4 regions of the Afipia dichlorophenoxyacetatis genome follow, and region 1 is predicted to be linked to each of the others. Evidence: predicted binding sites of a transcription regulator. Region 1 holds the regulator's gene; each other region holds the start of a gene.
What was found. The regulator PhoB, encoded in region 1, activates phosphate uptake and scavenging genes when phosphate is short. The targets are predictions, from matches to a motif close to TGTCATNNANCTGTCAT.
Positions count from the first base shown of each region.

Region 1 (7,533 bases):
GCTCGATCCGCGTGGTTCGGCAAACCTTGCAGTTGCAGTTCCATTGCGGGACGCCGCCACCAGCCGCCACCCCTAGAACGACAACACGCAACATCCCGACGCCTCCGGCATTCCCGGCTTGCGGAAACTAGACCCAGACACAACAAAGCCCGGTGCGAAAGAACTCCACCTATCGGGCGAGCCCTAACGCAAACCGGACCAATTGTCTTTTGCAGAAATTCGCAGACTTACTTGCGCGCCGCGCAGGCATACATGTTGATTTCCATGCCCACCGGCACTTCAACAATCTTTGGAGCTTTCCAGGCCATTTTGGTCTCCTTCCCAATTCATCCTGCGACTGGGTTTTTATTGCCCCGTCATGAGTCAGGTTAACATGGAGATGCCCAAAAGCGAGGTGCAATTTTGCTCCTAATCGGCACAAAATTGTTATCAGCGCCTACCAACGATTGCAGAGCAACATCTCTTTAATGCTGCTCTGCAGCAATCTTGTTGGGATTACTCAGCTTTGGCGAAGCGATCGTCCAAGGCATATCCGGCGCCGCGAACGGTCCGGATGGGATCCTGCTCCCGGCCTAGGTTCAGAAGTTTCCTGAGCCGGCCGATATGGACGTCCACGGTGCGCTCATCGATATAGATGTCACGCCCCCAAACACCGTCGAGCAATTGCTCGCGGCTGAAAACGCGTCCCGGGTGTTCCAGGAAGAACTCCAGAAGACGGTATTCGGTCGGTCCGAGATCGATGGGGCGGCCGGAACGAGCCACACGGCGCCGGTCACGGTCCAATTCGATGTCACCAAAGGCAAGAACCGTGGCAAGGCGCTCGGGGCTGGCGCGACGCAACAAGCCCTTCACCCGCGCCAAGAGTTCCGGCACCGAGAATGGCTTGACGATGTAGTCGTCCGCTCCGGTGGCAAGACCCCTCACCCGTTCGCTTTCCTCGCCGCGCGCGGTCAGCATGATGATCGGGATCTGCTTCGTCTCAGGTCTTGCCCGCAGACGACGGCAAAGTTCGATCCCCGACAAACCAGGCAACATCCAATCGAGCACGATCAGATCAGGGATGTGCTCCTTAAGCCTGGTGTCGGCGTCGTCACCGCGTGCAACGGTTTCGACATCGTAGCCTTCAGCATCCAGATTGTACCGAAGCAACGTGGTCAACGCTTCTTCGTCCTCAACGACAAGAATTCGGGCGCTCATGTCCGACCCTTCAATTTAAACCCTCTCATCAGCTGCCGGAGACAACTGTCGCAAAACTCGTCATATCGCCTTTGGGGCGCTGATCGACCATCTGTTGACCTTCGATCATGTAGAAGACCGTCTCAGCGATATTCGTCGCATGGTCGCCGATCCGCTCGATGTTCTTGGCGCAGAACATCAAGTGGATGCAGAAGCCGATATTGCGCGGATCTTCCATCATGTAAGTCAGCAACTCACGGAACAACGAGGTGCAGATCGCATCGACTTCCTCGTCGCCCTTCCAGACCGCCATGGCAGCCGGCAAGTCATGCGCCGCATAAGCATCAAGCACCGACTTCACCTGGGACTGTACCAGATCGGTCATATGTTCGAGGCCGCGGATCAGCTTCAGCGGGTGGAAATCGCTATCGAGCGCGGCGACGCGCTTACCGATATTCTTGGACAAGTCGCCCATGCGCTCAAGATCAGTCGCAACTCGCAGCGAACCGACGATCTCTCGAAGATCGACAGCCATCGGTTGACGGCGCGCAATGGTCAGAACTGCACGCTCTTCGATCGCATGCTGCAACTTGTCGATGTCGAGATCGGCGGCAACGACACGCTTGCCCAACGCGACGTCCCGACGGATCAGGGCGTCGACAGAATCAACGATCTGACGTTCCGCCAAACCACCCATCTCTGCGACGAGCCGGTTAAGCTCCTGGAGATCTTCGTCGAACGCCTTGGCGGTATGATCTGTTCCCATAATAATTCTCCACGCGATAAGCGTCAGCCGAATCGGCCGGTGATGTAGTCTTGCGTCCGTCTGTCGGTCGGCGACGTAAAGATCTTGTTCGTATCATCGAACTCGATCAGTTGGCCGAGATACATGAACGCCGTCTTGTCGGACACGCGCGCCGCCTGCTGCATGTTATGCGTGACGATCGCGATCGTATAACTCTCTTTCAGTTCCTGGATCAGTTCTTCGACCTTGGCGGTGGAGATCGGGTCGAGCGCCGAGCAAGGTTCGTCGAACAGGATCACTTCCGGTCGCACCGCGACCGTCCGTGCGATGCACAGGCGCTGCTGCTGGCCGCCCGAAAGGCTCAAGCCGCTCGCATTCAGCTTATCCTTGACCTCGTTCCAGAGCGCGCCGCCGCGCAACGCGGCTTCAACGCGACCGTCCATTTCGGACTTGGAAATCTTTTCATAAAGACGGATACCGAACGCGATGTTCTCATAGATGGTCATCGGGAACGGCGTGGGCTTCTGGAACACCATGCCGATGCGCGCGCGCAGCAAGTTGAGGTCGAGCTTCGGGTCGAGAATGTTGGTGTTGTCCAGCATGAGCTGCCCGACCGCGCGCTGGCCTGGATACAGGTCATACATGCGGTTGAAAATACGCAACAACGTGGACTTTCCGCATCCCGACGGTCCGATGAACGCCGTCACCCGGTTCTCGCCCAGCAGCAGGTTGATGTTTTTCAGCGCGTGATGTTCGCCATAATAGAAGTTCAGATCACGCACCGTCACTTTGGGACGCGCATCCGCCGCTGCCATCATAGACGGTGCCGAGCTGGAAGAATGGCTAGTGGAGACAGAAAGCTCGCTCATTTTGCTGTCCTCTCGGCGACAAGAATGCGTGCGCCAATGTTAAGGGCAAGTACGGTCAGGGTGATGATCAAGGCGCCGCTCCACGCGAGTTCTTTCCAGTACGCATAGGGGCTTTGGACGAAGTTGTTGATAGTCACCGGCAGGTTAGCCATCGTCTTGGTCAGATCGAGGCTGAAGAACTGGTTGCTGAGTGCCGTGAACAGCAGCGGTGCGGTTTCACCCGCGACGCGCGCGGTTGCAAGCAGGATGCCAGTGATGAGCCCGGAGCGCGCAGCACGGTATGCGATGCGCTTAATCACGAGCGACCGTGGCAGACCGAGCGCCGAAGCGGCTTCACGAAGCTGATTTGGCACCAGCCGCAACATGTCTTCCGTCGTACGCAACACCACTGGAATGACAATCACCGCAAGAGCAAGCGTACCCGCAAGCGCCGAAAACCCGCCCATCGGCACGACCACCGCACCATAAATGAACAAGCCGATTATGATCGAAGGCGCGCTCAACAGAATGTCGTTGATGAAGCGGATCACCGAGGTGAGCTTATCGTGCTTGCCGTATTCGGCGAGGTAAGTTCCGGCGAACAGTCCGATCGGTGCACCGATGCCAACGCCCAGCACGGTCATGATGAGCGAGCCAACGATCGCGTTCAGCAGGCCGCCTTCCGTCGATCCGGGAGGCGGCGTATTTTCAGTGAAGAGCTGAAGCGAGAGGCCTGCAAGGCCATTGTAAAACAACGTGAACAGGATGAGCGCGAGCCATGTCACGCCGAATAGAGCAGCACCCAGGCACAAAAACCTGACGATGATATCTGAGCGACGGCGGGATACGTAAATCGGGTTCATGAGTTTAGCCTCCCGCCTTCTTCTCAAGGCGCAGCAGCATCAAGCGAGCGCCAGCGAGCACGAAGAACGTCAAAACGAACAGCAGCAAGCCAAGCAACATAAGGCCCGATTGATGTAGTCCGTCGCTTTCGGCGAATTCGCTGGCGATCGCCGCCGAAATCGTCGTGCCAGGCGCGAAGATCGAAGACGAAATGCGGAACGAATTACCGATGATGAACGTCACGGCCATCGTCTCGCCAAGAGCGCGTCCGAGAGCCAGCATGACACCACCGATCACGCCGACACGCGTATAAGGGATCACGACGCTGCGCACGACTTCCCAGGTTGTACAACCCAAGCCGTAAGCGGCTTCCTTCAGCACCGGAGGCACTGTGGCAAAGACGTCGCGTGAAATGGCGGTGATGAACGGGAGGACCATGATCGCGAGAATCAGCGACGCATTGAAAAGGCTGAGGTAGGACGGCGGACCGGCGAAGATCGATCCGAGCACTGGAACGCCGTCGAAGATCTTGATCATAAAGGGTTGGAATGTGTTGGCCAGGAACGGCCCGAGCACGAAGAAACCCCACATGCCGTAGATGATGGATGGAATACCTGCGAGCAGCTCAACTGCCATGCCAATGGGACGGCGCAGCCATTGCGGGCAAAGCTCGGTGAGGAAGATCGCGATGCCAATGCCGACCGGGATGGCGATGCACATCGCAATAACCGAAGTGATCAGCGTGCCGTAAATTGGTCCAAGCGCACCAAGCACCGGCGGATTTGCAGACGGCGCCCAGCGCTGCGTCGACAGGAAAGAAAGTCCATACTCCTGTATCGCAGGCCACGCGCCCGCGATCAGGGACAAAATAATGCCCCCGAGGATGAGAAGCACACCGATCGCGCAGGCGCGCGTGGTCCAGTAAAATGCTTTGTCCCCGAATTTGAAGGCACTCAACGCCTTGGCGCGGTCGTAGGGCCCGGCAGCTTCCATCGAAGTGCTTTGTACAGCCATCTCTGCCACGCTGATTCCCCTTGCTCAGTGAACTCTATTTGAAGCCGCCACCGGAGACTAAGCGGAGGAGAGGTCGCCCCCTCCTCCGCAAATGTCTTAGCTCTTGATGTCAGCCGACCAGGTCTTTTCGATCTGCTTGACGACCGCTTCCGGCATCGGAATGTAGTCGAGCTCTTCAGCCATCTTGCCGCCCTTCTCGAACGACCACTTGAAGAACTTCAGAGCTTCAGCCGAAGCAGCCTTATCGGCCGGAGCCTTGTGCATCAGGATGAAGGTTGCAGCCGTGATCGGCCAGGAGGTGTCGCCCGGCTGGTCGGTGAGGATGACGTAGTAACCAGGAGCATGCGCCCAGTCAGCGTTCGAAGCCGCGGCCTGGAATGCAGGAACGGTCGGCTGCACAGTCTTGCCGGCCTTGTTGATCATCGCTGCGTAGGTCAGCTTGTTCTGCTTCGCATAGGCGTACTCGACATAGCCGATCGAGTTCTTGGTCTGGCCGATGTTGCCAGCAACACCTTCGTTGCCCTTGGCGCCAACGCCCGTGGGCCATTCAACCGCAGTACCGGAACCAACCTTGGTCTTCCACTCTGCGTTTGCCTTCGACAGATAGTCGGTGAAGTTGAAGGTCGTTCCCGAACCGTCCGAGCGGCGCACGACGGTGATGGCGTCCGTCGGCAGCTTCAGCTTCGGATTCAGCTTGGCAATCGCGGCATCATTCCACTTGGTGATCTTACCGAGATAGATGTCGCCGAGCACTTCACCCGAGAGCACGAGCTCACCAGAGTTGATGCCTTCGAGATTTACGACCGGGACGATCGCGCCCATGACCATCGGCCACTGCGCCAGACCATCCTTGTCGAGCTGCTCAGCCTTCAGCGGCGCGTCAGTCGCACCGAAAGTCACGGTCTTGGCCTGGATCTGCTTGATGCCACCGCCCGAACCGATCGACTGATAGTTCAGACCGTTGCCGGTTTCCTTCTTATACGCGTCAGCCCACTTGGAATAGACCGGGAACGGGAACGTCGCTCCCGCGCCGGTGATGTCAGCGGCAAAAGCCGACGTCGATGCGGCCACGAGACCGGCAGCGACGATTGTTTTAATGAAATTCACAGGTTCTCTCCATCTTATGAGCGGGTGCGCAATCGTCTGCGATCGCCTCCCGAGGCCGCCTGTCTAAAGGTCCGGCATAGAGCTTTTATGGAGGTTGAATGACAGTCATATGACAGCCATCGGCGGTATTATTTAACTGGCAAACGTCCAAACAAACGACTGAAATATATAAAGAAATACCGACACGCCATTCAGCAGGGCATCCCTTGAACACCCCACTGCGCGGGAGTGTTAACGCCGTTATATGACAAGGGAACGACGTTCAAACGCGCGTCTCATACGCAGGTTTTTCCAACATGGGCGCCTGGCGAACGGCTCGCCGCCGAAAACCCTAATGAATAGTTACACTTCGTATCTTGCCGAAGAGAGCGATCCCGCGGTGAACAAGCCTTTGTTATCTGGTGATGCGCATGGAGGAGATGAGCTCAAGGCCCCTACTGAAGGGGCATCAATCATCGTGTACAGATAGATCCGAGCGCGCCCTCTTCCGCAGAAGAGAGACGCGCCGTGGAAATGCTCCGACTGCGCTTAAAGCACTGGGTCAATCAAGTGCCTTAGAGGTAAGCAGCGAGACCGCTGCCACCATTCAGCGTACTCTGGACCGACAGCATGGTTCTGTAGTTCTGGATGAGCTTGTTCGTGACGTCATCGGTCACGCCGAGGACCTGCTTCTCTTCGTCACTCATGTTCAGATAGCCCTGAATCACCCCGCCCGGACCGGTTGACGAACTATCTCCCGATGAATTCATCGTATTAAGAATGTTCGTGCGCGTCCGCTGCTCGAGTTCAGTCTTAGCCGCATAGGCTTCCTCACCTGAGAACGACGAGTCCTGATTCAGAGCGATTGTTGCCAGTGTGCGGTTATCGAAATTGGAAAAATCGACAAGCTGGCCAGTCTTTCGGGACGGATCAAAGACCAACTCCGTCCCATTATCCCGGGCGCGGTTTTCTTGATCGTCGAGCATCGACCGAGCATAAGCCGCGACATCTTGTGTAGAGGAATCAGGGCCAATAGCACCGGCGCTGGGCGCAGCTTGATCGAGCAACGCGCGGACGGGATCATTGCTGTCGCCCGTGTCGGGCGCCTTTCCGAATGAGGCCTTTGCAGCCGAGAGCCCATCCGTAACAGCCTGTTTCTGGGCCTTCCAGGTGTCGGTTGCCTTTTCAGCATCGCTCGCCTGATCCAGATAATCGGACGCAGCCTGATAAAGGCTCGCATAGTCACCGGTGTTACGCGCAATCACAACATGCGACGCCATTGACTTATCAAACCGCGAGGTCAATTCAGCGGCAGCGGCTGCCTTCTCGTCGTCACTGAAACGACCATCTGTACTCGATGCAACTTGAGATAAAACATCTCTGCTCTGGCCGCTCAGATCAACCGCAACCTGCCCGTCCAGCATGGCGGAGGAAATGCCGAGCTTGTCATACTGATCGTCGAACCAGGCACGAATGGTATCGAGCGGATCTGACGACGCATCCGCATCGTCTGATGAATCAGCGGCCTTTGCCGCGTCAGACGCATCTGCCGCTGAAGATGAAGATGAAGATGAAGATGAAGACGAAGACGCAGTGTCCGCCTCTTCCTTCCCATCAGAAGCGGCCGACGAATCGCTTGTGGCGGCCGACGCACTTGGATCCGCAACGTCTGCAGCCATCTTGGCCATATGGGCCGCGTGGGCCATATGGGCTTTCGCCTTATCAGACAGCGTCACGTTCGTGGCTGACGAAGAGTCCGAAGACGCGCTCTCCTCGTCCCCCATGTACTGCACCAAACTCGGCTGTGCGGCCGCAGCCGCA
Region 1 covers NZ_AP029250.1:3,867,636-3,875,168, forward strand. Annotated here, with positions in the region: gene pqqB (pyrroloquinoline quinone biosynthesis protein PqqB) at 1-94, opposite strand, end outside; gene pqqA (pyrroloquinoline quinone precursor peptide PqqA) at 228-308, opposite strand; gene phoB (phosphate regulon transcriptional regulator PhoB) at 496-1,197, opposite strand; gene phoU (phosphate signaling complex protein PhoU) at 1,226-1,942, opposite strand; gene pstB (phosphate ABC transporter ATP-binding protein PstB) at 1,966-2,790, opposite strand; gene pstA (phosphate ABC transporter permease PstA) at 2,787-3,632, opposite strand; gene pstC (phosphate ABC transporter permease subunit PstC) at 3,637-4,626, opposite strand; gene pstS (phosphate ABC transporter substrate-binding protein PstS) at 4,723-5,733, opposite strand; gene ACZ5C3_RS18165 (hypothetical protein) at 6,288-7,533, opposite strand, start outside.

Region 2 (7,533 bases), 3.0 Mb from region 1:
GCAGCGGAACTGCCGGCACATGCAAGACGGTTTCAGCAACGCTCGGAGACCAGGGGCCAGTCGCATTGACCAACGCGCGGGCGGTGACGATCTCTCGCTGACCGCGATTGATCACGGCCAACTTCCAGACATCGGAGCGATCCGCGCGGGCGCACCGGGCGCCAGTGGTGATGGCAGCGCCACGTTCCGCCGCGTCACGGGCGTTAAGCATCACCAACCGTGACTCGTCCACCACGCAATCGGAATAGGCGCAAGCGGTTCCCAGCGAACGTTTGAGAGGGTGGCCGGTCACATGGATCGTCAGGTCGAGCGTCTCGGTGCGCGGCAGCGGACCGCCCGAAGCGAGGCGCTCATAGACGTAGAGACCCGCACGCAACACCGCGAGCGGCCGTTCTTCGGAATGCACCGGCAGAACGAAACGCAGCGGCCGGACCAGATGCGGAGCCGTCCGCAACATAACATCGCGCTCCCGCAATGCACGGCGGACACCGAGGGCGCGACGGCGCTCCAGATCGAAAAAATTTCCATGAAGCAGGTGCGGGGCAGCCTGGGGTCCACTGCTCCCAAGGTCATGTTGCTCGAAAAGAGCAACGCGCAATCCGCGACCGGCGGCGTCGCGAGCGATGGCCACGCCGTTCAATCCCCCGCCGATGATCGCGACGTCGAAATCGGTCATGTCGCGATGATCTCCGACGAGAGTCACCACAAGTCAACGAAAGATTTGGTAACGCGACGGAGACTTCAGCCGATCTTGCGTGCGTCAGTGGCTGGACGACCGACCCATTCGGCATAGTTCGGAATCGGGGCCGGCTTGCCGAGGAAATAGCCCTGCACCTGATCGCAGGCTTCATCCGAGAGGAAGCTAAGCTGATCCTGCGTTTCCACACCTTCGGCCACGATGGAAATTCCAAGACCATGGCAAAGGCCGATCATCGCACGAATGATGGCGGCCGATTGCGTGTTACGTCCGAGATTCATCACAAAAGCGCGGTCGATCTTGATCTTGTCGAACGGGAACGCCTGCAAGTAGGTCAGCGAAGAATAGCCACTGCCGAAATCGTCCATGGCGATCCGCACACCGAGCGCCTTCAGCCGTCGCAGCAGTGACAGACCGCGGTCGAAGTCGTCAATCAGGACGCCTTCGGTAATCTCAAGTTCCAGACGGCTGGGTGACAGCCCGGTCTCAAGCAGGATCGAGTGCACCAGGCTGACGAGATCGCCGTGCGCAAACTGCGCCGGGGAAAGATTGACCGAAATCTGCAGCGGCCGCGGCCACGAAGCCGCCTCACGACATGCTTCGCGCAGGATCCACTCGCCCATCTCGACAATCAGGCCGCTTTCCTCTGCCAACGGAATAAAGTCGCTCGGCGGGACAAAGCCGCGCTTGGGATGAACCCATCGTGCCAACGCCTCGAAGCCGATGACATCGTCCCCGGACAAATGATGGCGGGTTTTTGCCTGCGGCTGATAATGCAACGACAGCTCGCCGTTGCGGATGGCGGCCGAAAGATCCTGGTGCAGGGCACGGCGGTCGCGGATCTGCTGATCCATTTCGGCTTCATAGAAACTGACCGAGCCGCGGGACTTCGCCTTGGCACGGAACAGAGCGGCATCGGCATTGGACAGCAGCGCTTCGCCGTCACTGCCGTTACGCGGGAACAGCGATATACCAACGGTCAGGCCAATACGGAGCGAGCGGCCATCGACGATGAATTCATCTTGCACCGCCTGCGACAGGCGAGCAGCAAGCGCCTTTGCTGCCTCCGGCTGAGCGCCATCGATGATAAGCCCGAATTCGTCGCCGCTCAGGCGCGCGACCACTGCTCCTGGCGACGCACTCTCGATTCGCCGCGACACTTCGATCAACAGCTTATCGCCGACTTCGTGACCGAAGACGTCATTGATATCCTTCAGGCGATCGAGATCGACCGACAACACCGCGAACTCTTCGTTACAATCCGCACACGCATCGATCATCTGTTCCATGGCCTGCTGGAACGCAGCGCGATTTGGCAGACCCGTCAACGTGTCGTGATAGGCCATGTGGGCCATGCGCGATTCCGTCTCGCGCCGGTCGGTGATGTCTTCGTGAGTCTTGATGAGATATTCCGGTTCGCCCGCTTCGTTCGGAACAGTCATCCGCCGCGTCAGGAACAGACGCAGGCCGTTTTCGGTCTGAATCGGATGCTCCTCGGTGACAATTCCACCCTTGCGGACAGCATCCTCGTCGCGCTTCAAGATGAGCTGCGCATCAGCCGGCGTGCAGATATCCTCGACGGTTCGGCCAACAACCTCCTCACGAGGGCGGCTCAACGTCGTCTCGGCGCCTCGATTGGCCAAAACAAATTGACCGTCGCGCAGCCGCTTCACGACAAGGGCGACAGGAATATTATCAACCACCAGCTCAAGGAACTTCTTGGCGCTGCGGCGTTCGGTGACATCTTCGAACAGCGCGACCAGATATTCCGGTTCATTCTTCTCGTTGCGTGCGATGACGCGATTGCTCGCAAGCATGCGCCTCTCGCCTCGACGCTCGATGAAGAACTCGCTGCGAACTTGCCCCTCGGGTGAAACTATTGTCGCCTGGTCGGCCTGCGTGATCGTGCGCGCCGTCTGCAGCGTGTAAAGGTCTTCCGCCGTCTTGCCTACGATCTGCTCGCGGCTCAGCTGCGAGAATTGCTCGAACGCGCGGTTGGCGAGGATATATTGGCCGTCTTCGATGGTTTTAACGGCGACACAAACAGGAATGTTGTCGATGACCGATTCAAGGAAGTTCTTGGTCGTCGCAAGCTGCTTCGCCAGGGTGCGCTGCGCGGTGTAGTCCTCATGCGTGGATACGCCTCCGCCCTTCGTCAACTCCCGATGCTTGATCAGGATCGAGCGGCCATCCTTCAGCTCGCAGATGTAACCTTCCTGCGACTGAACCTGCCTGTAGTATTCTTCGATAGACTCGTCGGCTGAGCCGAGCATGCCCCGCGCCGCACGCAGCTCGATCAACTGCCGGCCTGTCATGCCCTTGAAGATGTCCGACCGCGACAATCCATAGATTTCGAGATAGCGGTCGTTGCAGAAAACGACGCGCTTGCGCCCATCCACCATGACGACGCCCTGGCTGAGATTATTCAGTGCCGTCGAGACAAAGGCTGAGCGGCTGGTGTTCGCCCGTCGCAACTTGCGCAGCGCCGCCATCACCCACAGAATGACGCATGCCAGAAAAGCAAAAATGACAAATCCGCTGACCAGGATGTTCCAGATCATGCTGGGATCGGAATAGGACGCCAGGATTATCGATGGCGGAGACATCGCGGCTGCGGATGCTTCCGAAAGGAAAGCCGCTGCCGACAAGGCAAGCAGCACCACCGAGGCCCTTCCGGGACTCGCGATGATCGGTTCGCTCGCTTGCTTCTGCCAGCCAGTCATTCCCATTCCACGGATTCTTCCGGGAGGGATTGTCTGGCTGTTGCCGTTTGAATCGGGTAAATGCGTACCCTGTACGTGACGTAATTTTGTCTAAAATAGAGGCAAAGGCGGTTCGTGATTAACGAAACCCTAATGCCAAGGGATCGCGCGGACCTTTGTTATGCTGAGGCGGAAAAGGCAATACCGCGCGAGAGACCTTCATACGTTGTGATAAAGTCTGGCGCTTGAATGGGCTTGTGGCAAAACACGACTTACATCCAAGACGGTGCAAGCCAACGGGTTGCGGATGCTGTTGGAACCCTTCTGCGCGAAGAGCGCACGCAACAGGCGATCGCGCCACCACCCTCGCCTCTCGAAAAACTGGGCACTGATCCGTTACAAGCCGAGACGTGGGGTGTCGCGATCTTTCCGGGAGCGCCGGGATGGACCGTCGTTAAGACCACGCCACTCGAGTTGCTCGGCGCGCGTGCCCCGGGTGCGCAATGGATGCGCCTGGTCGAGCTTCTGCGCCGTTTGTCTGCTCCCGGCTTCCAGCTCAATCTCTACGACTCGTCCTGTCTCGTGTTGATCGAAGCAAATGCTCAAGGCCGACACCTTCTATCGGGCTATCGCCCCGGCACAGATCTCAACCCTGATCCGCTACAGTTTAACCAGGAACGGCTCACCGAGGATCGCATCGACGTGCGCTTTGAGTTGCTGCCCTTCCAGCAACTTGTACATGACAACATACGCGATGGTTATGGAGGACCGAGCCTCGACAACGATGCGCTTATCAAGCAAGTCGCCCGCGACGTGGGAGGACCTAACGCATATTGGTGCGACAACATCACGTCGGTCGAGATCCTGCTCGGGCGTCGCCAGCTCCCTATGCCTGATGGCGCGGTTCTTTATTTTGGGTAGCGTGGTTGGCCTTTATTCCGCGCCTCGCTATACGTCATGCACGTGGACTTGATCATGCGGATCAAGCGAAACGACTTTGGACGATGAATGGACAAGATTGATTGCGTAGTCGTGGGCGCCGGCGTTGTTGGCCTCGCCACAGCACGACGGATGGCCCAAGCGGGCCTAGAAGTCATCGTCGTGGAAGCCGCGGAAGATATCGGCACCGGAACGTCATCGCGAAACAGCGAAGTCATCCATGCCGGAATTTATTATCCTGCGGGAAGCTTAATGGCGCGCATGTGCGTCAGCGGCAAGAAGGCGCTGTACGCTTATTGCGACGATCACGGAATCCCCTATCGCCGATGCGGAAAATTGATCGTCGGCACCACCGAAGATGAAGTCGCCAAACTCGCTTCGATCAAAGCGCATGCCAAAGCGAACGGCGTCGACGACATGAAAACGCTGACGGGTGAAGAGGCACGCGCGCTCGAACCGGCACTCAATTGTGTGGGCGCTCTCTTGTCGCCCTCGACCGGCATCATCGATAGCCACGCCTACATGCTCGCGTTGCGCGGCGATGCAGAGAACGCGGGCGCTGCTTTCGCATTTCATGCACCGTTGATGGGCGCGAAAGTAACTCCCGAAGGCTTCGTCCTTCATGTCGGCGGCGAAGCTCCGATGGATATCGGCTGCAAGCTGCTGATCAATTCGGCCGGTCTCGCTGCGCCTTCCATTGCGCGCGCGATCGACGGGATGCCAGCCGATCGCATCCCGACGGCTTACTATGCAAAAGGCAACTACTTCAGCTGCAACGTCCGCGCGCCATTCACGCATCTGATCTATCCGGTGCCGGAGCCTGGCGGCCTCGGCGTGCACCTCACCATCGATCTCGGTGGACAAGCGAAGTTTGGACCGGATGTGCAGTGGGTGGATACAATCGACTACGCCGTCGATGCTTCACGCTCCGAACGATTTTATCCCGCGATCCGGCGCTATTGGCCCGCATTGCCGGACGGAGCCTTGACGCCCAGTTATTCAGGCATCCGGCCCAAGATCGTCCCGCCTGCCGTGGCAAAGCAGGACTTCCTGATCCAGGGACCGCAAGATCACGGCGTGTCCGGACTGATCAATCTGTTCGGGATTGAATCGCCCGGACTGACATCATCACTGGCCATCGCGGACGAAGTCGCGCGAGTGGCGGCTGTGCGATCATGATGCGAAGGCCGCGACGGCATTTGCCGTCACGATCATCACGGGGTGCCCGCATTGGCTATGGTTTTTGCTATGTCAGTGAACGGTCGAACTGGCCGCGTGGCGGATACGTTCGATTTGATCCTTCAGCACCAGCTTCCGGCGCTTCAGTTCAATGATGTGGAGGTCGTCTGTGGAAAGATGCTGGAGAGCATCGTGCAATTCGTTTTCCAGAACTTCGTGCTTGCGTTCCAGTTCAACGAGATGCGACTCGATCGCCATATGTATCCTCCTTTGTTGATTGACTTCAAAGTTGGATGAAACGCGCTAACAAGCGAATGGCGTATCCGGTTCGCGTGAAAACGCGCTCCTTTAGTGGGATCGAATGGTTGAGCCCACTCGATCCAGACCATGAAGTGTACATGACGGAGACGCGCTGTCGACAAGGAACGCAGAAACAAGCTTAAAATTTTTCTCACGATTAAAAAACGGTTCTGAAGGAACCATTTGGCAATTCCATTACTGGAAATTATTCCTGTTTTCTGCAATGACAATGCGCGTGCGGCACACCATCTAATTCAACAGGTTTGCTGAAGCCCGGCAGAGCTAACTCACCGACGGTTATGGTAGATCAGGACAACAACGAATTTGCTCTTGAACTGGCGCGACTGCAGCAAGAGCATCGCGATCTGGATGCCGCTATCGAGGCGCTCCAACAATCGCCGGCTCCTGATCTGCTGCGGCTACAACGGTTGAAGAAGCGCAAGCTTCAACTGCGCGACCGTATCTCGTTCATCGAAGATCAGATTACCCCGGACATCATTGCCTGATCGAAGGATGCTGCTGCGCCTTTGCGCTCCGCTTTCCGGGCGTACATGGCTCGGTCTGCTTTTTCCAATGCCAAAGCCGCATCATCCATCGGCTTCAGCATCGCTACGCCGGCCGAAGCGCCAGCAGCCACAGCCTGTCCTTTGAACATGAAGATCAGGGAGTCGATCGCCTGCTCAAGAGCCAAGGCCTTGGCGCTCGCATCGGTCTCTGACAGGTTCCAGAGCAGCAAGGCGAATTCGTCGCCCCCGAGCCGGCCGACGACATCCGACGAGCGGATGTACCGCATCAGCACCGCCACCACGCCTTTCAGCACCATATCGCCCGCGGCATGGCCAAAAGTGTCGTTGATCGGTTTCAGATGATCCACGTCCAACACAATCAACGCACCGGTCGCGTGATAGCGGTTCATGTAAGCGCTGGCGCGGTTGAGTTCCCGCTCAAAACCGCGGCGATTGTAAATGTTCAGCAGAAAATCCGTATCTGCCCAAGCCTGGAGTTCATCGATCCTGGCATGGGCGGCGGCAAGCTGTGCCTTGAGGATTTCAATCTCAGCTTCTGCTTTTAGCGCGCGCGCTGACTGCGCTATGCCCTTGGTGGCAGACAATTTGGCCGGAACTTTGGGCCGTGCCTTGGCTGTTGTCGTGCTGGACGCTTTTGGACCCGGCCGTCCCGTGGCCGCCCCGGTCTTCGAGACTTTCAAATTGGCACCTTTGCCACGCGTCCTGCTGCAGCTCCACGCACCGAAAACAGGCGGAGAATCGCCCTTGCCGGCGTTGACCATGAAAGGATAGTCCATTCCCCATGGCTTGCCACGCGAAAGTGCAACCCTATAATCCGCGTCTCTTTTTTCCACCCTTTTCAAAGATTTCCGCATGACCGCTGCCGTCGCCATTATCATGGGAAGCCAGTCCGACTGGGAGACCATGCGTCACGCCGCTGAAACCCTGACGGCACTCGGTATTTCACACGAGGCGTTGATCGTATCGGCGCACCGCACCCCGGAACGGCTGTATGCCTTTGCCAAGGGGGCCAAGGCGGCCGGCTTCAAGATCGTGATCGCCGGGGCCGGCGGTGCCGCCCATCTGCCGGGCATGGCGGCCGCCCTGACGGAACTTCCTGTGCTCGGCGTGCCGGTCGAATCCAAGGCGCTGTCCGGTGTCGATTCCCTTTATTCGATTGTGCAAATGCCTGCCGGAATCCCGGTCGGCA
Region 2 covers NZ_AP029250.1:888,702-896,234, reverse strand. Annotated here, with positions in the region: gene ACZ5C3_RS04210 (glycerol-3-phosphate dehydrogenase) at 1-676, opposite strand, end outside; gene ACZ5C3_RS04205 (EAL domain-containing protein) at 742-3,426, opposite strand; gene ACZ5C3_RS04200 (hypothetical protein) at 3,649-4,320, shown strand; gene ACZ5C3_RS04195 (NAD(P)/FAD-dependent oxidoreductase) at 4,408-5,517, shown strand; gene ACZ5C3_RS04190 (YdcH family protein) at 5,590-5,775, opposite strand; gene ACZ5C3_RS04185 (YdcH family protein) at 6,117-6,323, shown strand; gene ACZ5C3_RS04180 (GGDEF domain-containing protein) at 6,296-7,120, opposite strand; gene purE (5-(carboxyamino)imidazole ribonucleotide mutase) at 7,197-7,533, shown strand, end outside.
Region 2: a site for PhoB is predicted at 5,905-5,921, ahead of ACZ5C3_RS04190 (YdcH family protein). Genes of this name have one in related genera too.

Region 3 (7,533 bases), 2.3 Mb from region 1:
AGGACGTGCCACTCGATAAAAAAGCCTTGAAGGCTGCTAACCATGAACACCATGGAATCACCGGATATGCTATCCATTTGCTAGAGTTCCGACGCGACCCCACAGGCGTGACGAACAATGGGCATCAGTGACATGTTTTCCAGACCTGCGCTGGACCCGGCCAAGACGCCCGGCACCCTCACGCTAAGGTCCCGTAAATCGAAAGCGTTGCTGATCGTCATCGCGGCGGTGCTCGCCACCGTGGCTGCCGTGGGCGGGACGACCTATTACATGACGCGTGCGGTCCACCTGCGGATCGCAGTCGGTCCGCCGAACAGCGACGATGTGAAGGTCATTCAATCCATGGCCCAAATGTTCTCGCGTGATCGCAGCTATGTCAGGCTGCGGCCGATCGTCACTGAAGGGGCCACCGCGAGCGCCGCCAGTCTGAGCGCGGGCACCACAGACCTCGCGGTCGTGCGCGGCGATCTCGACCTGCCGAAGAATGCGCAAGCCGTTGCCAGCATTCGCAAGAACTTCGCGGTGTTGTGGGTCCCCGGCACCCAGCGCAAGGGTGCCATCACCAAGATCGAGCAACTCGCGGGCAAACGCATTGGCGTGATCGGCCGCACTCCGGCCAACATCAATTTACTGAAGGTGATCCTGACGCAATCCGGCGTAAATTTCGACAGCGTGCAGACCGTTCAGTTCAGCACCACCGGTTTTGCCGACGCTATTAAAACCGAGAAGATCGACGCCTTTCTTGCCGTCGGCCCGCTCAACAGCAAAATCACCTCCGACGCGATCGCTGCCACAGTGAAGGACAAGAAGGTCACCTTCCTGTCGATTGATACGGCCGATGCGATCGCGCAAAAATACCCGGCTTATGATTCCGGCGAAATCCCCGCAGGAACATTTGGCGCGAATCCAGCTCGGCCCGACGACAAGATCGATACCATTACGTTCGATCACCACATCGTTGCGCGCAGTTCGCTGTCGGAGACGACCGTCGGCGCGCTCACCCGTCAATTGTTCGCGATCCGCCAAAGCATCCAGAACGAATTCCCGCTCTCCGCGAAACTTGAAACGCCGGACACCGACAAAGATGCCGCGATCCCCGCACATCCTGGTGCGGCCGCCTATGTCGACGGTGAAGAAAAAACCTTCCTCGACAAATACAGCGATTATATCTGGGGCAGCTTGATGTTGCTGTCCGCACTCGGCTCCGCCGGTGCGTGGTTTGCGAGCTATCTGCGCAAGGACGAGCGCGTCACCAATTCCTCATTGCGGGAACGCTTGCTGGAAATGCTTTCGGCCGCCCGCAAGTCCACCTCCATGGAGGAACTGGACGCGATGCAGGCCGAAGCCGATGAGATCATGACCAGCACCCTGCACTGCTTTGAGGACGGTGCGATAGAAGAGGGCTCCTTGACCGCATTCAGCATTGCGCTGGAGCAGTTCCACAATGCGGTGGCCGACCGGAAGGCATTTCTGCTGCAGATGCCGGAACCTCCGACCCGCGCGCCCCGGCCTCAAGTGGCCTGAAGACTTCTCGCAGACTTACGCAGCGCCGAGCGACCCATATCGCTTGTCGATATGTTCTATGCATTTCTTCTTAGGTCGTTTCGCCAAGGCGTCACATAACCTTCCTTATTCTGTCAGGCTCACGTTGCATGGTGCCGGCCGCTGAGTCGTGGGCTGGACTCGCGCACACCTCTGGAGGCTTTCGTGACCCTTCGCATGACGCGCCGACGTTTTCTGACAACTGCTGCCGCGGGCGGCATCACCGCAGCGAGCGGCATCGCTTTGCCATACGTTAGCCGGGCAGCTGATCGCCCGATGGTATCTCACGGCGTGCAGTCGGGTGACGTCAACGTCGATAGCGGCGTAGTGTGGGCACGTGCCGACCGCCCGGCGCAGCTGATGGTCGAGGTTTCGACGACAGAGTCGTTCAAGGACGCGCGCGCGCTACCACCGATCAATGCGATGCCGGAAAACGATTTCACCGCCAAGATGCTGATCGAGGACCTGCCGTCCGATCAGACGATCTTCTACCGCGCCCGCTTTCGCGACCTGTCTCACATCAACATCGTCGGCGAGCCTGTGGTCGGCCGCTTCCGCACCGCACCGGCAAGCCGCCGCGACGTGTCCTTTGTCTGGGGCGGCGACGTCGCCGGACAAGGCTGGGGCATCAATCCAGACGATGGCGGCATGTTCACCTTCGCCTCAATGCGCAAGCACAATCCCGACTTCCTGATCCATTCCGGCGATACGATCTACGCTGACGGCGTCATTCCGTCCGAAGTCAAACTCGACAACGGCAAGGTCTGGAAAAACATCACCATTCCCGAGAAGGCGAAAGTCGCGGAAACGCTCGACGAATACCGCGCCGCGCACAAGTACAACTTCCTCGACGACAACGTCCGCGCCTTCAACGCCGAAGTGCCGATCTTCGTGCAGTGGGACGATCACGAGGTGACCAACAACTGGTCGCTGTCGAAGCAGCTGCCGGCCACATACAAAGAACGCGACATCACGCTGCTCGCGGCACGCGCAGCGAAAGCGTTCCACGAAATGTATCCGATGCGCGAAAGCATCGTTGAACCGGGCCGCGTCTACCGGACCATCAACTACGGCCCACATGTTGACGTGTTCATGCTGGACGAGCGCAGCTATCGCGGCCCGAACGGTGAGAACCTGCAGACAAGTTATGGGCCGGATGCTTATTTCATCGGGCCGGACCAACTGGCCTGGCTCAAGCGCGAATTGCTGAAGTCGAAAGCGACTTGGAAGGTGATCGCGTCCGATATGCCGCTCAGCATCATCGTGTATGACGATGCCACTGCAAAGAAGGGCTCCGAAGCCTTCGCCCAGGGCGACGGTCCGGTGCGCGGCCGCGAGTTCGAAATCGCCGACCTGCTGCGTTTCATCAAGACCGCCGGCATCCGCAACACGGTCTGGCTGACGGCTGACGTCCATTACACCGCCGCCAATTACTACAATCCCGACAAGGCCCAATTCCAGGACTTCGAGCCGTTCTGGGAGTTCGTCTCCGGCCCCTTCCACGCCGGAACTTTCGGCCCAGGAGCCATGGACAACACGTTTGGCCCCGAGGTGCGTTTCGTGAAGGCTCCGGGGGCTGACCGCCAGAACCTGCCGCCATCGGAAGGTTTCCAGTTCTTCGGCCATGTCAAAGTCGAGGGGGCGACGGGCCAAATGACCGTGACCCTCCGGGATAGGGCCGATACGGCCCTTTGGTCGATCACTTTGGACCCCAAAATGGGCTAACCAAATCCCCGAATGTGCATTGTTTTCCGGCGATTTCTGACTATATTGCGCCGCAACGCGTCCGAGTACCCGGTCCCTTTTGGGCCGGGTTTGCTTTTGCAGGGATTGCCCCAGCGCGTTTTCAGACGAGGTGACACCGGCCCGCGTCGTAGAGCGCAAGGCCAGAGCTTTGTTGAACCCGCTTTAGGGCACCCAGACCGTTAAACCAGAAGAAGACCCATGAATCTGCGCAACATCGCCATCATCGCTCACGTCGACCACGGCAAGACCACCCTCGTCGACAAACTCCTCCAGCAGTCCGGCACCTATCGCGAGAACCAGCGCGTGACCGAACGCGCGATGGATTCCAACGATCTGGAAAAAGAGCGCGGCATTACCATTCTCGCCAAGTGCACCTCGGTGCAATGGGAAGACACCCAGATCAACATCGTCGACACACCCGGCCACGCCGACTTCGGCGGTGAGGTCGAGCGCATTCTGTCGATGGTCGACGGCGTGATCGTGCTCGTCGACGCTGCCGAAGGCCCGATGCCGCAGACCAAGTTCGTGGTCGGCAAGGCGCTCAAGCTCGGCCTCAAGCCGATCGTCGCGATCAACAAGGTGGACCGTCCCGACGCGCGGATCACTGAAGTGGTCAACGAGGTGTTCGACCTGTTCGCTGCCCTCGACGCCACTGACGAGCAGCTCGACTTCCCGATTCTCTACGGCTCGGGCAAGAACGGCTGGATGGCCGACAGCCCGGATGCATCCCATGACGTCGGCATGAAGCCGCTGTTCGACCTCGTGATCAAGCATGTCGCGCCACCAGTGGTGGAAGAAGGTCCGTTCCGCCTGCTCGGCACCATCCTGGAAGCCAATCCCTATCTCGGCCGCATCATCACCGGCCGCATCGCATCCGGTTCGGTGAAGCCCAACCAGGCGGTCAAGGTGTTGTCGCGCGACGGCAAGGTGGTCGAAACCGGCCGCATCACAAAAATCCTCGCGTTCCGTGGTCTTGAGCGGCAGCCGGTGGATCTCGCCGAAGCCGGCGACATCGTCGCCATCGCAGGTCTCACCAAGGGCACTGTCGCCGACACGTTCTGCGATCCGTCGGTCGAGACGCCGATCCAGGCGCAACCGATCGATCCGCCAACCGTGTCGATGTCATTCATCGTCAACAACTCACCGCTCGCCGGCACGGAAGGCGACAAGGTCACCAGCCGCCTCATTCGCGACCGCCTGCTGCGTGAGGCCGAAGGCAACGTCGCGCTGCGCGTGGTCGAGGCCGCCGACAAGGATTCGATGGAAGTCTCCGGACGCGGCGAATTGCAGCTTGCGATCCTGATCGAAAACATGCGCCGCGAGGGTTTTGAGCTCTCCGTCTCGCGTCCGCGCGTCGTGTTCACCAAGGACGAGAACGGCAAGATTCTGGAGCCTGTCGAGGAAGTCGTCGTCGACGTCGACGAGGAATTCTCCGGCGTGGTCGTGCAGAAGATGAGCGAACGCAAGGCCGAGATGATCGAGATGCGCCCGTCCGGCGGTAACCGTTTGCGTCTGGTATTCTACGCTCCGACCCGCGGCTTGATCGGCTATCAGGGCGAGCTGATGACCGACACCCGCGGCACAGCGATCATGAACCGTTTGTTCCATGACTACCTGCCGTACAAGGGCGAGATCCAGGGCCGCCGCAACGGCGTCTTGATCTCGAACGATCAGGGCGAAGCGGTTGCCTACGCGATGTTCAAGCTGGAAGACCGCGGTCCGATGATGATCGAGCCCGGCTGGAAGGTTTACAAAGGCATGATCGTCGGCGAGCACACCCGCGACAACGACCTCGAGATCAACGTGCTCAAGGGCAAGCAGCTCACCAACATCCGCACCACGTCGAAGGACGAAGCGGTACGCCTGACGCCGCCGATTCGGATGACGCTGGAAAAGGCGCTCGCCTACATTGAGGAGGATGAACTGGTCGAGATCACACCGAAGTCGATCCGGCTGCGCAAGCGCCACCTCGATCCGAACGAGCGCAAGCGCGCTGAAAAGAGCAAGGAAGCTCTTGCAAGCTAACGCTTTCAACGATCTGTCATCTGTAAACAAATGGCCGGGCTTGTCCCGGCCATTTTTTATGAAGTTACTGGTAAAGCAGTGCGGCCATCACAACCCGGCACATGACGGGTGATATTGAATTCGCCATAATGTCGTTCGCTTCCAACATTTTATGACAGTATGACCGCCGCCATGTCCCTTCCGTCCCATATCGACGTTGCAATTATCGGAGCCGGTGCGGCAGGCCTTGCCGCGGCTCGCACGCTGGGAGATTCATCGCTCTCCATCCTCATTCTCGAAGCGCGCGATCGGATCGGCGGCCGCAGCCATACGGTCACTCTTGAGAACAACATCATCTTCGATGTCGGCTGCGAGTGGCTGCATTCAGCAGACAAAAATCCGTTCGTGACGATCGCAGACGAACTTGGATTCGCGATCGACAAGACGCGACCGCGCTGGCGCGAGCAGAGTCTCAATCTCGGCTTCCCGCCCGAACAGCGCGATGAATTTCTGAAGGCGATGGATGAATTCGACGCGCGCATCGAAGCAGCATCTGACCTTCCGGAAGATACCGTCGCGAGCAAATGGCTCGAGCCGGGCAATCGCTGGAACGCGCAGATCGATGCCATCAGCACCTACATCAACGGTTGCGAGCTGGACCAGGTTTCGACCTACGACTTTGATGCTTATGAAGACACCGGCGTGAACTGGCGACTCAGCAAGGGCTATGGCGCCCTGATTGCCGCCTATGGTGCGCCCTGCAAGGTCGTGCTCAACACGCACGTCACGCTGATCGATCATTCCGGCCAGCGGATCAGGATAGAAACCTCGCGCGGCACACTGACCGCGGACAAAGTGATCGTCACAGCATCGACTAACCTGATTGCAAACGAGTCGATTCGTTTTCATCCCGCCATTCCAGAGAAAGTCACAGCAGCGGCAGGCCTCCCGCTCGGCCTTGCCGACAAGGTGATGCTGGCACTGGACGACTCCGAATCGTTGCCGCGTGACGGCCATCTCTACGGCGCCCTCGACCGCGCTGGCACCGGTAGCTATCACCTGCGGCCCCTCGGACAGCCCTGTATCGCTGGATTTTTCGGCGGCACCTTCGCGCGCCAGCTTGAAGATGCCGGTGAAGGCGCGCTTGCAGCGCAGGCTATCGATGAACTTGTCGCGCTGATCGGCGCCGATTTTCGCAAAAAAGTTCGGCCGATCGGAGAATCGCGTTGGGCGCACGATCCGCTCGCGCTCGGCTCCTACTCGCATGCCCTGCCGGGTCATTCCGATGATCGCGCCACACTGGCGGCGCCGGTCGATGACCGCCTGTTCTTCGCAGGCGAGGCGACGTCACCGAATTTCTTCACCACAGCTCATGGTGCACAGGAAAGCGGCGTGCGCGCCGCAAAGGAAGTGATGGCCGCTTTATCGACAGCGTGACATGACGATAATCGTCAGCGCCGTTTTGCGGTGCTTCGATCCTGCCCCGCGGACGATGGCACATTCAGTCCCGATACGTTCGCGGTGAGTGACGACAGCAACCCTTCCTCTTTGCTTTCCGCCAGCCAGTGGCCCTCGTTGCCGAAGGGCGGTAGCACACGAAAATCAACCTTGCCGCCGGCGTCGCGAAAAGCGTCGGCCATGCGCTGAGATAATGCTGGCGGGAAATAGGAATCGTTCTCCGACACCAGCCACGTCACTGGAATACGCGCACCGTCACCAAGGCTCCCTGCCGCCGCGAGCAGCTTGTCCGGCGCGCAGACGTTGTCGGCACGATCATTGGCGCGGCCGCCGCGCCCGGGCGCGAATACGATGATGGCAGAAATATTTTTGGGATCCTGCTTCGCCAAAAACAGTGCGCCCCACCCTCCGGCGGAATGACCCAAGACGACAGCGGCATCCTTTCGCACAAACGGCTGCGCGTGCATGTAGCGCAACGCGGTGAGGATCGTGTCCCCCGTTCTGTGCGCGGAGAGCGTGTACTCGGCATTGTCACACTCGCCCTGGTCCTCAAGGTAAGGGCCGCCTGTCTTGCCATGGCCCAGCCGCTGCGGAACCAGCACAGCAAATCCACGCGCCACCAAGGCGGCAGCTAACCCGGAATATTCCGGTTGCGGCATTTGCGCTCTTTGCAACGGGTTCTGTATCGACGCGTGGGCGATGATTGCGAGACGGAAAGGCCCCTGTCCGGCTGGGCGAAACAACACGGCTCGCGAAGGTGTGATCGGGTCCCCGCTCGGCACC
Region 3 covers NZ_AP029250.1:257,249-264,781, reverse strand. Annotated here, with positions in the region: gene ACZ5C3_RS01235 (TAXI family TRAP transporter solute-binding subunit) at 118-1,524, shown strand; gene ACZ5C3_RS01230 (alkaline phosphatase D family protein) at 1,720-3,267, shown strand; gene typA (translational GTPase TypA) at 3,487-5,313, shown strand; gene ACZ5C3_RS01220 (flavin monoamine oxidase family protein) at 5,485-6,729, shown strand; gene ACZ5C3_RS01215 (alpha/beta hydrolase family protein) at 6,744-7,533, opposite strand, start outside.
Region 3: a site for PhoB is predicted at 1,614-1,630, ahead of ACZ5C3_RS01230 (alkaline phosphatase D family protein). Genes of this name have one in related genera too.

Region 4 (7,533 bases), 150 kb from region 1:
GAGTTGGAGCCAATATCGATGACGGCGATGCTCTTCGAAGGCTTGCGCACGCGCTGTTGACGTTCGCGCACCGGCGGCGGCGTGACTGTCACTGCCGCCGGCTCAGCCGTAGGCGTCGGAGCACTAACGCTCCGAACGGCGCGTAAGACGACGCGGCGAAGATTCTTTAAGCGACTTTCCACGGCCTGACAGACTCGGATTCGTCATGAAGTAATTGTGCACGTTGAAAGGCTCCTCGCCCTTCGCGGCCTTCATACGCGTAGACGAACCATCCGGCAACAATTGCCAGCTCTGTTCGTTGTCCTTCAGATTCGCGACCATAATTTGTTCGAGAACCTGCTGATGCACCGTCGGATTTTGCAGCGGACATAATACCTCGACTCGCCTGTCAAGGTTACGCGGCATCATGTCTGCGGAGGAGATATACACAGCTGCCTTCGGGCTCGGCAGTCCATGGCCCATGCCAAAGCAATAGATTCGGCCGTGTTCCAGGAACCGTCCGATGATCGACTTGACGCGAATGTTCTCCGACAATCCGGGAACACCAGGGCGCAAGCAGCAGATGCCGCGGATAACGAGATCGATCGACACACCTGCTTGTGACGCTTCGTAGAGCGCATCAATGATGTCCGGATCAACCAGCGAGTTCATCTTCATCCAGATCGCGGCAGGCTTGCCGTTGTGGGCGTGATTGATCTCGCCTTCGATGTGTTCGAGGATTCGCTTGCGCAACGTCAGCGGCGATACCGCCATCTTCTCGATGTCGCTCGGTTCCGCATAGCCGGTGATGTAATTGAATACGCGCGCCGCATCGCGTGCGATGACCGGATCCGACGTAAAATATGACAAGTCGGTGTAAATACGTGCAGTCACCGGATGATAGTTGCCGGTACCTGCATGCACATAAGTGGTGAGGCCGCTACCTTCACGACGAACCACGAGCGAGAGCTTGGCGTGCGTCTTCAACTCAAGGAAGCCGTATACGACCTGAACGCCCGCGCGTTCGAGGTCGCGCGCCCAACGAATGTTTGCCTCTTCGTCGAAGCGCGCCTTCAGTTCGACCAGTGCCGTCACTGACTTTCCAGCTTCAGCCGCTTCAGCCAAAGTGCGCACGATCGGGCTATCGCGCGACGTGCGGTAGAGCGTCTGCTTGATGGCGACCACATCCGGATCGCGCGCAGCCTGCTGCAGGAACTGCACGACGACGTCGAACGATTCATATGGATGGTGAACGACGAGGTCCTTCTGCCGGATCGCAGCGAAGATGTCGCCACCATGATCACGGACGCGTTCGGGATGACGCGGCACGTATGGCGTGAACTCGAGATCGGGACGATCAAGCCGCGTCAGCTGAGACAGCTCGTTCATCGCGAGCACGCCCTCGACCATCAGCACTTCGTCGTCTGCAGCTGACAACGCGCGCTGAACGAATGCGCACAGCTCTTGCGGCATGGATGCTTCGATTTCGAGACGGATCACCGATCCACGGCGACGTCGCTTCAATGCCGTCTCGAAGAGACGAACGAGATCTTCAGCCTCTTCCTCAATTTCAAGTTCGGAGTCGCGGATGACCCGGAATGCGCCCTGCCCCTTGACGGAATAGCCCGGGAACAGACGCCCGATGAACAAGCTCGTGGCCTGCTCGAGCGTGATCAGCCGTACCGAGCCATCCTTGCCTGCAGGAAGACGGATGAAGCGATCAATCTTGCCCGGCATGCGGATCAGCGCATTCATTGTCTTGCCGTCCGAGAGACGAGCAAGATGAAGAGCAATGGTGAAGCCAAGGTTCGGAATGAACGGGAATGGATGCGCCGGATCGATCGCAAGCGGCGTCAGCAATGGAAAGATGTTGTGGAGGAAGTACTCCTCGATCCATTGCGTTTCAGCCTTGGTGACGTCCTTGCCGTCAACGAGCACGATGCCGACATCGACGAGACTCGCGCGCAAGTCGCGCCAGATCGCCTGCTGATCACTGGCGAGTTTGGAGACCGTCTCATAGACGCTGGCCAATTGCTCACCTGGTGTCGCGCCATCGGGGCTGCGCTCAGTGATGCCTTCGCGGATCTGCGCCTTCAGGCCCGCAACGCGGACCATAAAGAATTCGTCAAGGTTGTTTGCGGAAATGGACAGAAACCGCACCCGCTCCAGCATGGGGTGATTGCTGTTGACGGACTCTTCCAGCACTCGCCGGTTGAAGTGCAGCCAGGACAGTTCGCGATTGATGAAACGCTCAGGGCTTTCGGCAATCCCCGAACCGCGTACCACTTCCTCGTTTTCAGCTTTTTTAACAACGACTTGTGCGGTGTCCATCAGGCGAAATCCATCTCACATCGTCAGACCGTGCCATCCGGCCTGTTCGCGGCGAACAATGTGCCAGCGTCATGACCGTTCAATGACATGATGAGCCAATACCGATGACGAACCAAGGGTCTAGTGGAGTATTTGCTAGTGCTCCTTTGATTCTAACATTTGCAACGGTAGCTGGATGCAAATGTTAGAATCGACCACTAGGCGGTCAGGCCGCGGTTTCTTTCAACACTTCTGCGGCGAGCGCGCGGGTCACCGGCCGCCCCTGCCGCAACGCTTCGCCATCGAGCAACTCGACCGCCTGCCGTGCCGCGGCGAACGACCGTTCGATGCGGGTTGCGAGGTAACTGACGAGCGCCTCATCGACGACCATCTGGCGGTCGGCGCAGAACTTCACGATCAGCGCCCGGAACAGATGGTCATCCGGCGGCGCCAGCGTCACCACCGGAACAGCGCGCAACCGCGATCGCAGGTCGCGTAGTTCCACCGGGAATGCCGAAGGCGGTGTGCGCCCAGTCATGAGAACATAGGCTTCGTCTTCGCGCGCCAGATTCAGCAAATGGAATAGAGCGCGGTCGTCGAACTTGGCAGGATCGAGGTCATCGACCACGAGAGCGCCGGTCGCGAGTTCTCCAGGCACATTCGCAGCAGTCAACGTGTGTGCTGCGACGGAACGCGCACCTGCCTCGGCTGCCCAGATCGCAGCAAGGTGACTCTTGCCGCTGCCCTCGGGGCCGACAATCATCATCACGCGGTTCGGCCAATCCGGCCACGCATCAATAAGGGCCAAGCCTTGTGCGTTCGCCGGTCCCTCGAGAAAATTGTCGCGCGAAAGGCTTTCCGCGTGCGGCAGCGCAAGTGCAAGCTGACGGGGTTGAACGCGGGCTACCACCCAATTACTCCTTGCCGGGCAACCCGGCCTCTCCACAACGCAACATCATATGAAGCTCAGGGCAACGGCCCGGTGGTGCTCATATGCCGTGCCCACTCCACGAGATAGAAGGACACCGAAAGGAGCGTCAAGATCGTTACGAAACCCATTAATATCGTATCGTATGGCGAGGCGCTGAAGCCGAAGCCAAGCGAGGCGAGCACCAGCGCCGCGAATGCGACCTGAGCCACCGTATTAAGCTTGGATACCATCAGCGGTTTCATTGGAACGGGATTGTCCAGCAACCACGACACGATGACCGCGCCGACAATCATGAAGTCTCGCGAGACCACCAGGATGACCAGCCAGCGTGGCATCGCTCCCCAGATACCGAGTGCGACATAGATCGAAACCAGCAGCGCCTTATCGGCCACCGGGTCAAGCAATGCCCCGATCTCTGTGGTCATATTGAAGCGCTTGGCGAGAAACCCGTCGATGGCGTCGCTGACGCCTGCCGTCACGAAGATCACGAAGGCGATCGTCATCTGGTTCGAGGCAATCGCCCAGATGATAATCGGCACCAGCAGGATGCGGCCTAACGTGATAATATTCGGTAGATTCACAGGAGGTTCCCCGGCTGGCTATCTTGTACCGAGCCATACGAGACTTGCATAGGATTCGGACCCCAATGCGCGATCTGCCGCATCTTCCAAGCTATGCACAACCTCGTCCGCCAGCCATTGCGCGAACTCGAAATCCGACGTAACCACCGGCTAAACCTTGGAAACCCAGTACCGCCGATTTGAAGTTCCTGCATCAGTTGCAGCGATCTCATCCAGGGACTTCAAATCGAATGCGGTACTGGAATCATAGGGTTATTAGTACCCTTTGCTTTCCGAAGTTCGCAAAAGGGCTGCGGCGGCGTGTTACGAACTTCGGAAAGCGGGTACGAGCATGAGTGACAAGAAAACCAGCCTCACCTATTCATCCGCAGGTGTCGATATCGACGCCGGCAACCGGCTGGTCGACCTGATCAAGCCAATGGTGCGTGCCACGGCACGACCGGGTGCGGACGCTGAAATCGGCGGCTTTGGCGGGTTATTCGACCTCAAAGCCGCGGGTTTCAAGGACCCGGTCCTGGTCGCTGCGACCGACGGCGTCGGCACCAAGGTTAAAATCGCTATCGAAACAGGCGTGCACAGCGGCATTGGCATCGATCTCGTAGCTATGTCGGTGAACGATCTTGTCGTTCAAGGCGCTGAACCGTTGTTTTTCCTCGATTATTTTGCTTGCGGCAAATTGGATCCCGAAGCCACGGCTGCCATCGTTGCCGGGGTTGCCGAGGGTTGTCGCGAGTCCGGCTGTGCCCTGATTGGTGGTGAAACCGCCGAGATGCCCGGGCTTTACAAGGACGGCGACTATGACCTCGCCGGCTTCGCAGTCGGTGCTGCGGAACGCGGCACGCTGTTACCTCTTAAAGACATCGCGGCAGGGGATGCAGTTATTGGCCTTGCCTCTTCGGGGGTCCACTCCAACGGCTTTTCGCTGGTCCGCAAGATCGTGGAGATGTCCGGCGTCGCGTTCAATGCCCCTGCCCCGTTTGCACCGGTTATGACGCTGGGCGGCGCGTTGCTGGCGCCGACGAAGCTCTATGTCAGATCCTGCCTCCGCGCGATCCGCGAAACCGGAGCAGTGAAGGGCCTCGCCCACATCACCGGCGGCGGGTTCACGGATAACATTCCGCGCGTGCTGCCAAAACATCTCGGTGTCCGCATCGATCTGAACGCCGTACCGGTGTTGCCTGTGTTCAAGTGGCTTGCCGCCGAAGGCAACATTGCCGAACTCGAACTGCTGCGCACCTTCAACTGCGGTATCGGCATGATCGCTATCGTCAAGGACGACGCCGTGGGCGAAGTTATCGATGTGCTCACGCAAGCCGGCGAGCGCGCTGTGCTGCTTGGCGCGGTTGTCGAGGCCTCCGGCGACGAGCGGGTGGTTTATGACGGCCACCTCGACCTGGCGGAGTGAGATGGCAAAGCGCCGCGTTGCGATTCTGATTTCCGGGCGCGGATCGAACATGATCGCGCTGATTGAAGCCGCAAAGGCTGCCGACTATCCGGCAGAAATCGTCCTCGTTCTCTCGAATATTGCAAATGCCGGCGGGCTCGCGAAGGCTCAGGAAAGCGGCATCAAAACTGCGACCATCGAGAGCAAACCCTTCGGCAAGGATCGCGAAGCCTTTGAGCGCGCGATGCAAGACATTCTTGTCGCGCACAATGTCGAGCTGGTTTGTCTGGCAGGTTTCCTGCGTTTACTGACACCGTGGTTCGTCAAGCAGTGGGACGGAAGAATGATCAACATTCATCCCGCGCTGCTGCCGTCCTACCGCGGTCTCCACACCCACGAGCGCGCGCTCGCCGATGGTGTCAAAATTCACGGAGCCACCGTGCACTTCGTGGTACCGGAAGTGGATTCCGGTCCCATCATTATGCAGGGAGCCGTCGCCGTCCGCGGTGACGACACACCGGACACGCTCGCCGCGCGCGTGCTCGGCGTCGAACACCGGATTTATCCGGACGCGCTGCGCCTCGTGGCAAGTGGCAAGACCCACATCGAAGGCGCCATCTGCAGGACAGACGTCTGCGGTAGCCTGGACGATGCGCTGATTTCTCCGGAAATCATCTCACACATGCCGCTCTAGCAGCCGTTTTCCAGACAGATCAATTTGCTGCGGATGTCGTCGCAGGTGTCACACGCCAGATGGCGTTGCCGACGTCATCAGCAACCAGCAATGCGCCTTGCTTGTCGATCTTGACACCGACCGGCCTGCCCTGCGCTTCACCCTTGTCATTGAGGAAGCCAGTCAAAATATCCTGCGGCTTGCCGGACGGCATACCGTTTGCGAACGGCACAAAGATCACTTTGTAACCGCTGCGCGGATTGCGATTCCACGATCCGTGCTGACCAACGAATGCGCCACCTCGGTAAGATGCTGGAAAAAGATTGCCTTCATAGAATGTCAATCCGAGGGACGCGGTGTGCGGCCCAAGGGCGTAATCAGGGACGATCGCTTTCGCGACAAGATCAGGTCGCTGCGGATTGACCCGTGTATCGACATGCTGGCCGAAATAACTGTAGGGCCAGCCATAGAAACCGCCGTCCTTCACGGACGTCATGTAATCCGGCACGAGATCGCTGCCGATCTCGTCCCGCTCATTGACCACAACCCACAATGCTCCGCTTTGCGGCTGCCATGACGGCCCATTCGGGTTGCGCAAGCCCGACGCAAAGACGCGCGACGCTCCGCTTGCAATGTCGATTTCAAGAACGGCCGCGCGGTTGGTTTCAACGTCCATGCCGTTTTCGCCGACATTGCTGTTCGAACCTACCGTTGCGAAAAGCTTCTTGCCATCAGGACTGGCCGTGAGATCCTTGGTCCAATGGTGATTGATCGTGCCGCCCGGAAGGTTGGCAACTTTTGTGCCCGCAGCACCAATGTGGGTCTCCCCTGCTTTGTAGGGAAACTTCATGATGGCATCGCTGTTGGCGACATAAAATTCATGGCCAACCAGCGTCATGCCGAAGGGTGAATTCAGTCCTTCAAGAAACACCGTGCGCGTGTCTGCCTTCCCATCCCCATCAGAGTCCCGCAACAACGTAATGCGATTAGCGCTTGCTTTATTCGCCCCGGCGCGCCCCATCACCTTCTTTGCGACCCACCCCTTAATGCCTGTGCTGTCATCGGGCTTGGCCGGAGCATTGGTTTCCGCAACCAGAACATCACCGTTCGGCAGGACATGGAGCGAGCGCGGATGATCAAGCCCGGTTGCAAAGGCGGTTACCGAAAGGCCGTTTGCTGCAACTGGTTTGCCGCCCTGCGGCCAACCAACTGCGGTCGCGATGTTGACCGTGGGAATCAAGGAATGCAGGGGCGCCGGAAGCGTGGGCTGCGGTCCAAAACCTTGATCCAATGCGACGGTCGCCTGTTCGCTGCAACCGGCCAGCATCAGCACAAGCGCGCCAACACAAAGCCCGCGCCAAATGTTTCGTCTGCATTTGATCATTGGGCACCATTTCCTGCACGCCGCAACATAATGCGCGAATGCTTCAAACGTTCGGAAGCGCAGGAAAATTCACGCAGAATTCAAATACATTGATGGAGGAGAGTAAAAGAAAAACCCCCGGCTGGTGGCCGGAGGTGAAAGGCGTCCATCAAAGATGGAATAAAACGACCTGAGCAGCCTCAGGATACTTTGAGATTCTCGGCCGAGGCCTTGCCTCGATTTTCAACCAGATCGTATTCGATCGTCTGGTTCTCGTTGAGGGTGCTCAATCCGGCGCGTTCGACGGCCGAA
Region 4 covers NZ_AP029250.1:3,713,435-3,720,967, forward strand. Annotated here, with positions in the region: gene ppx (exopolyphosphatase) at 1-92, opposite strand, end outside; gene ACZ5C3_RS17410 (RNA degradosome polyphosphate kinase) at 124-2,310, opposite strand; gene ACZ5C3_RS17415 (P-loop NTPase family protein) at 2,516-3,199, opposite strand; gene ACZ5C3_RS17420 (CDP-alcohol phosphatidyltransferase family protein) at 3,256-3,801, opposite strand; gene purM (phosphoribosylformylglycinamidine cyclo-ligase) at 4,133-5,206, shown strand; gene purN (phosphoribosylglycinamide formyltransferase) at 5,208-5,879, shown strand; gene ACZ5C3_RS17435 (PQQ-dependent sugar dehydrogenase) at 5,899-7,242, opposite strand; gene ACZ5C3_RS17440 (cold-shock protein) at 7,422-7,533, opposite strand, start outside.
Region 4: a site for PhoB is predicted at 2,382-2,398, ahead of ACZ5C3_RS17410 (RNA degradosome polyphosphate kinase). Genes of this name have one in related genera too.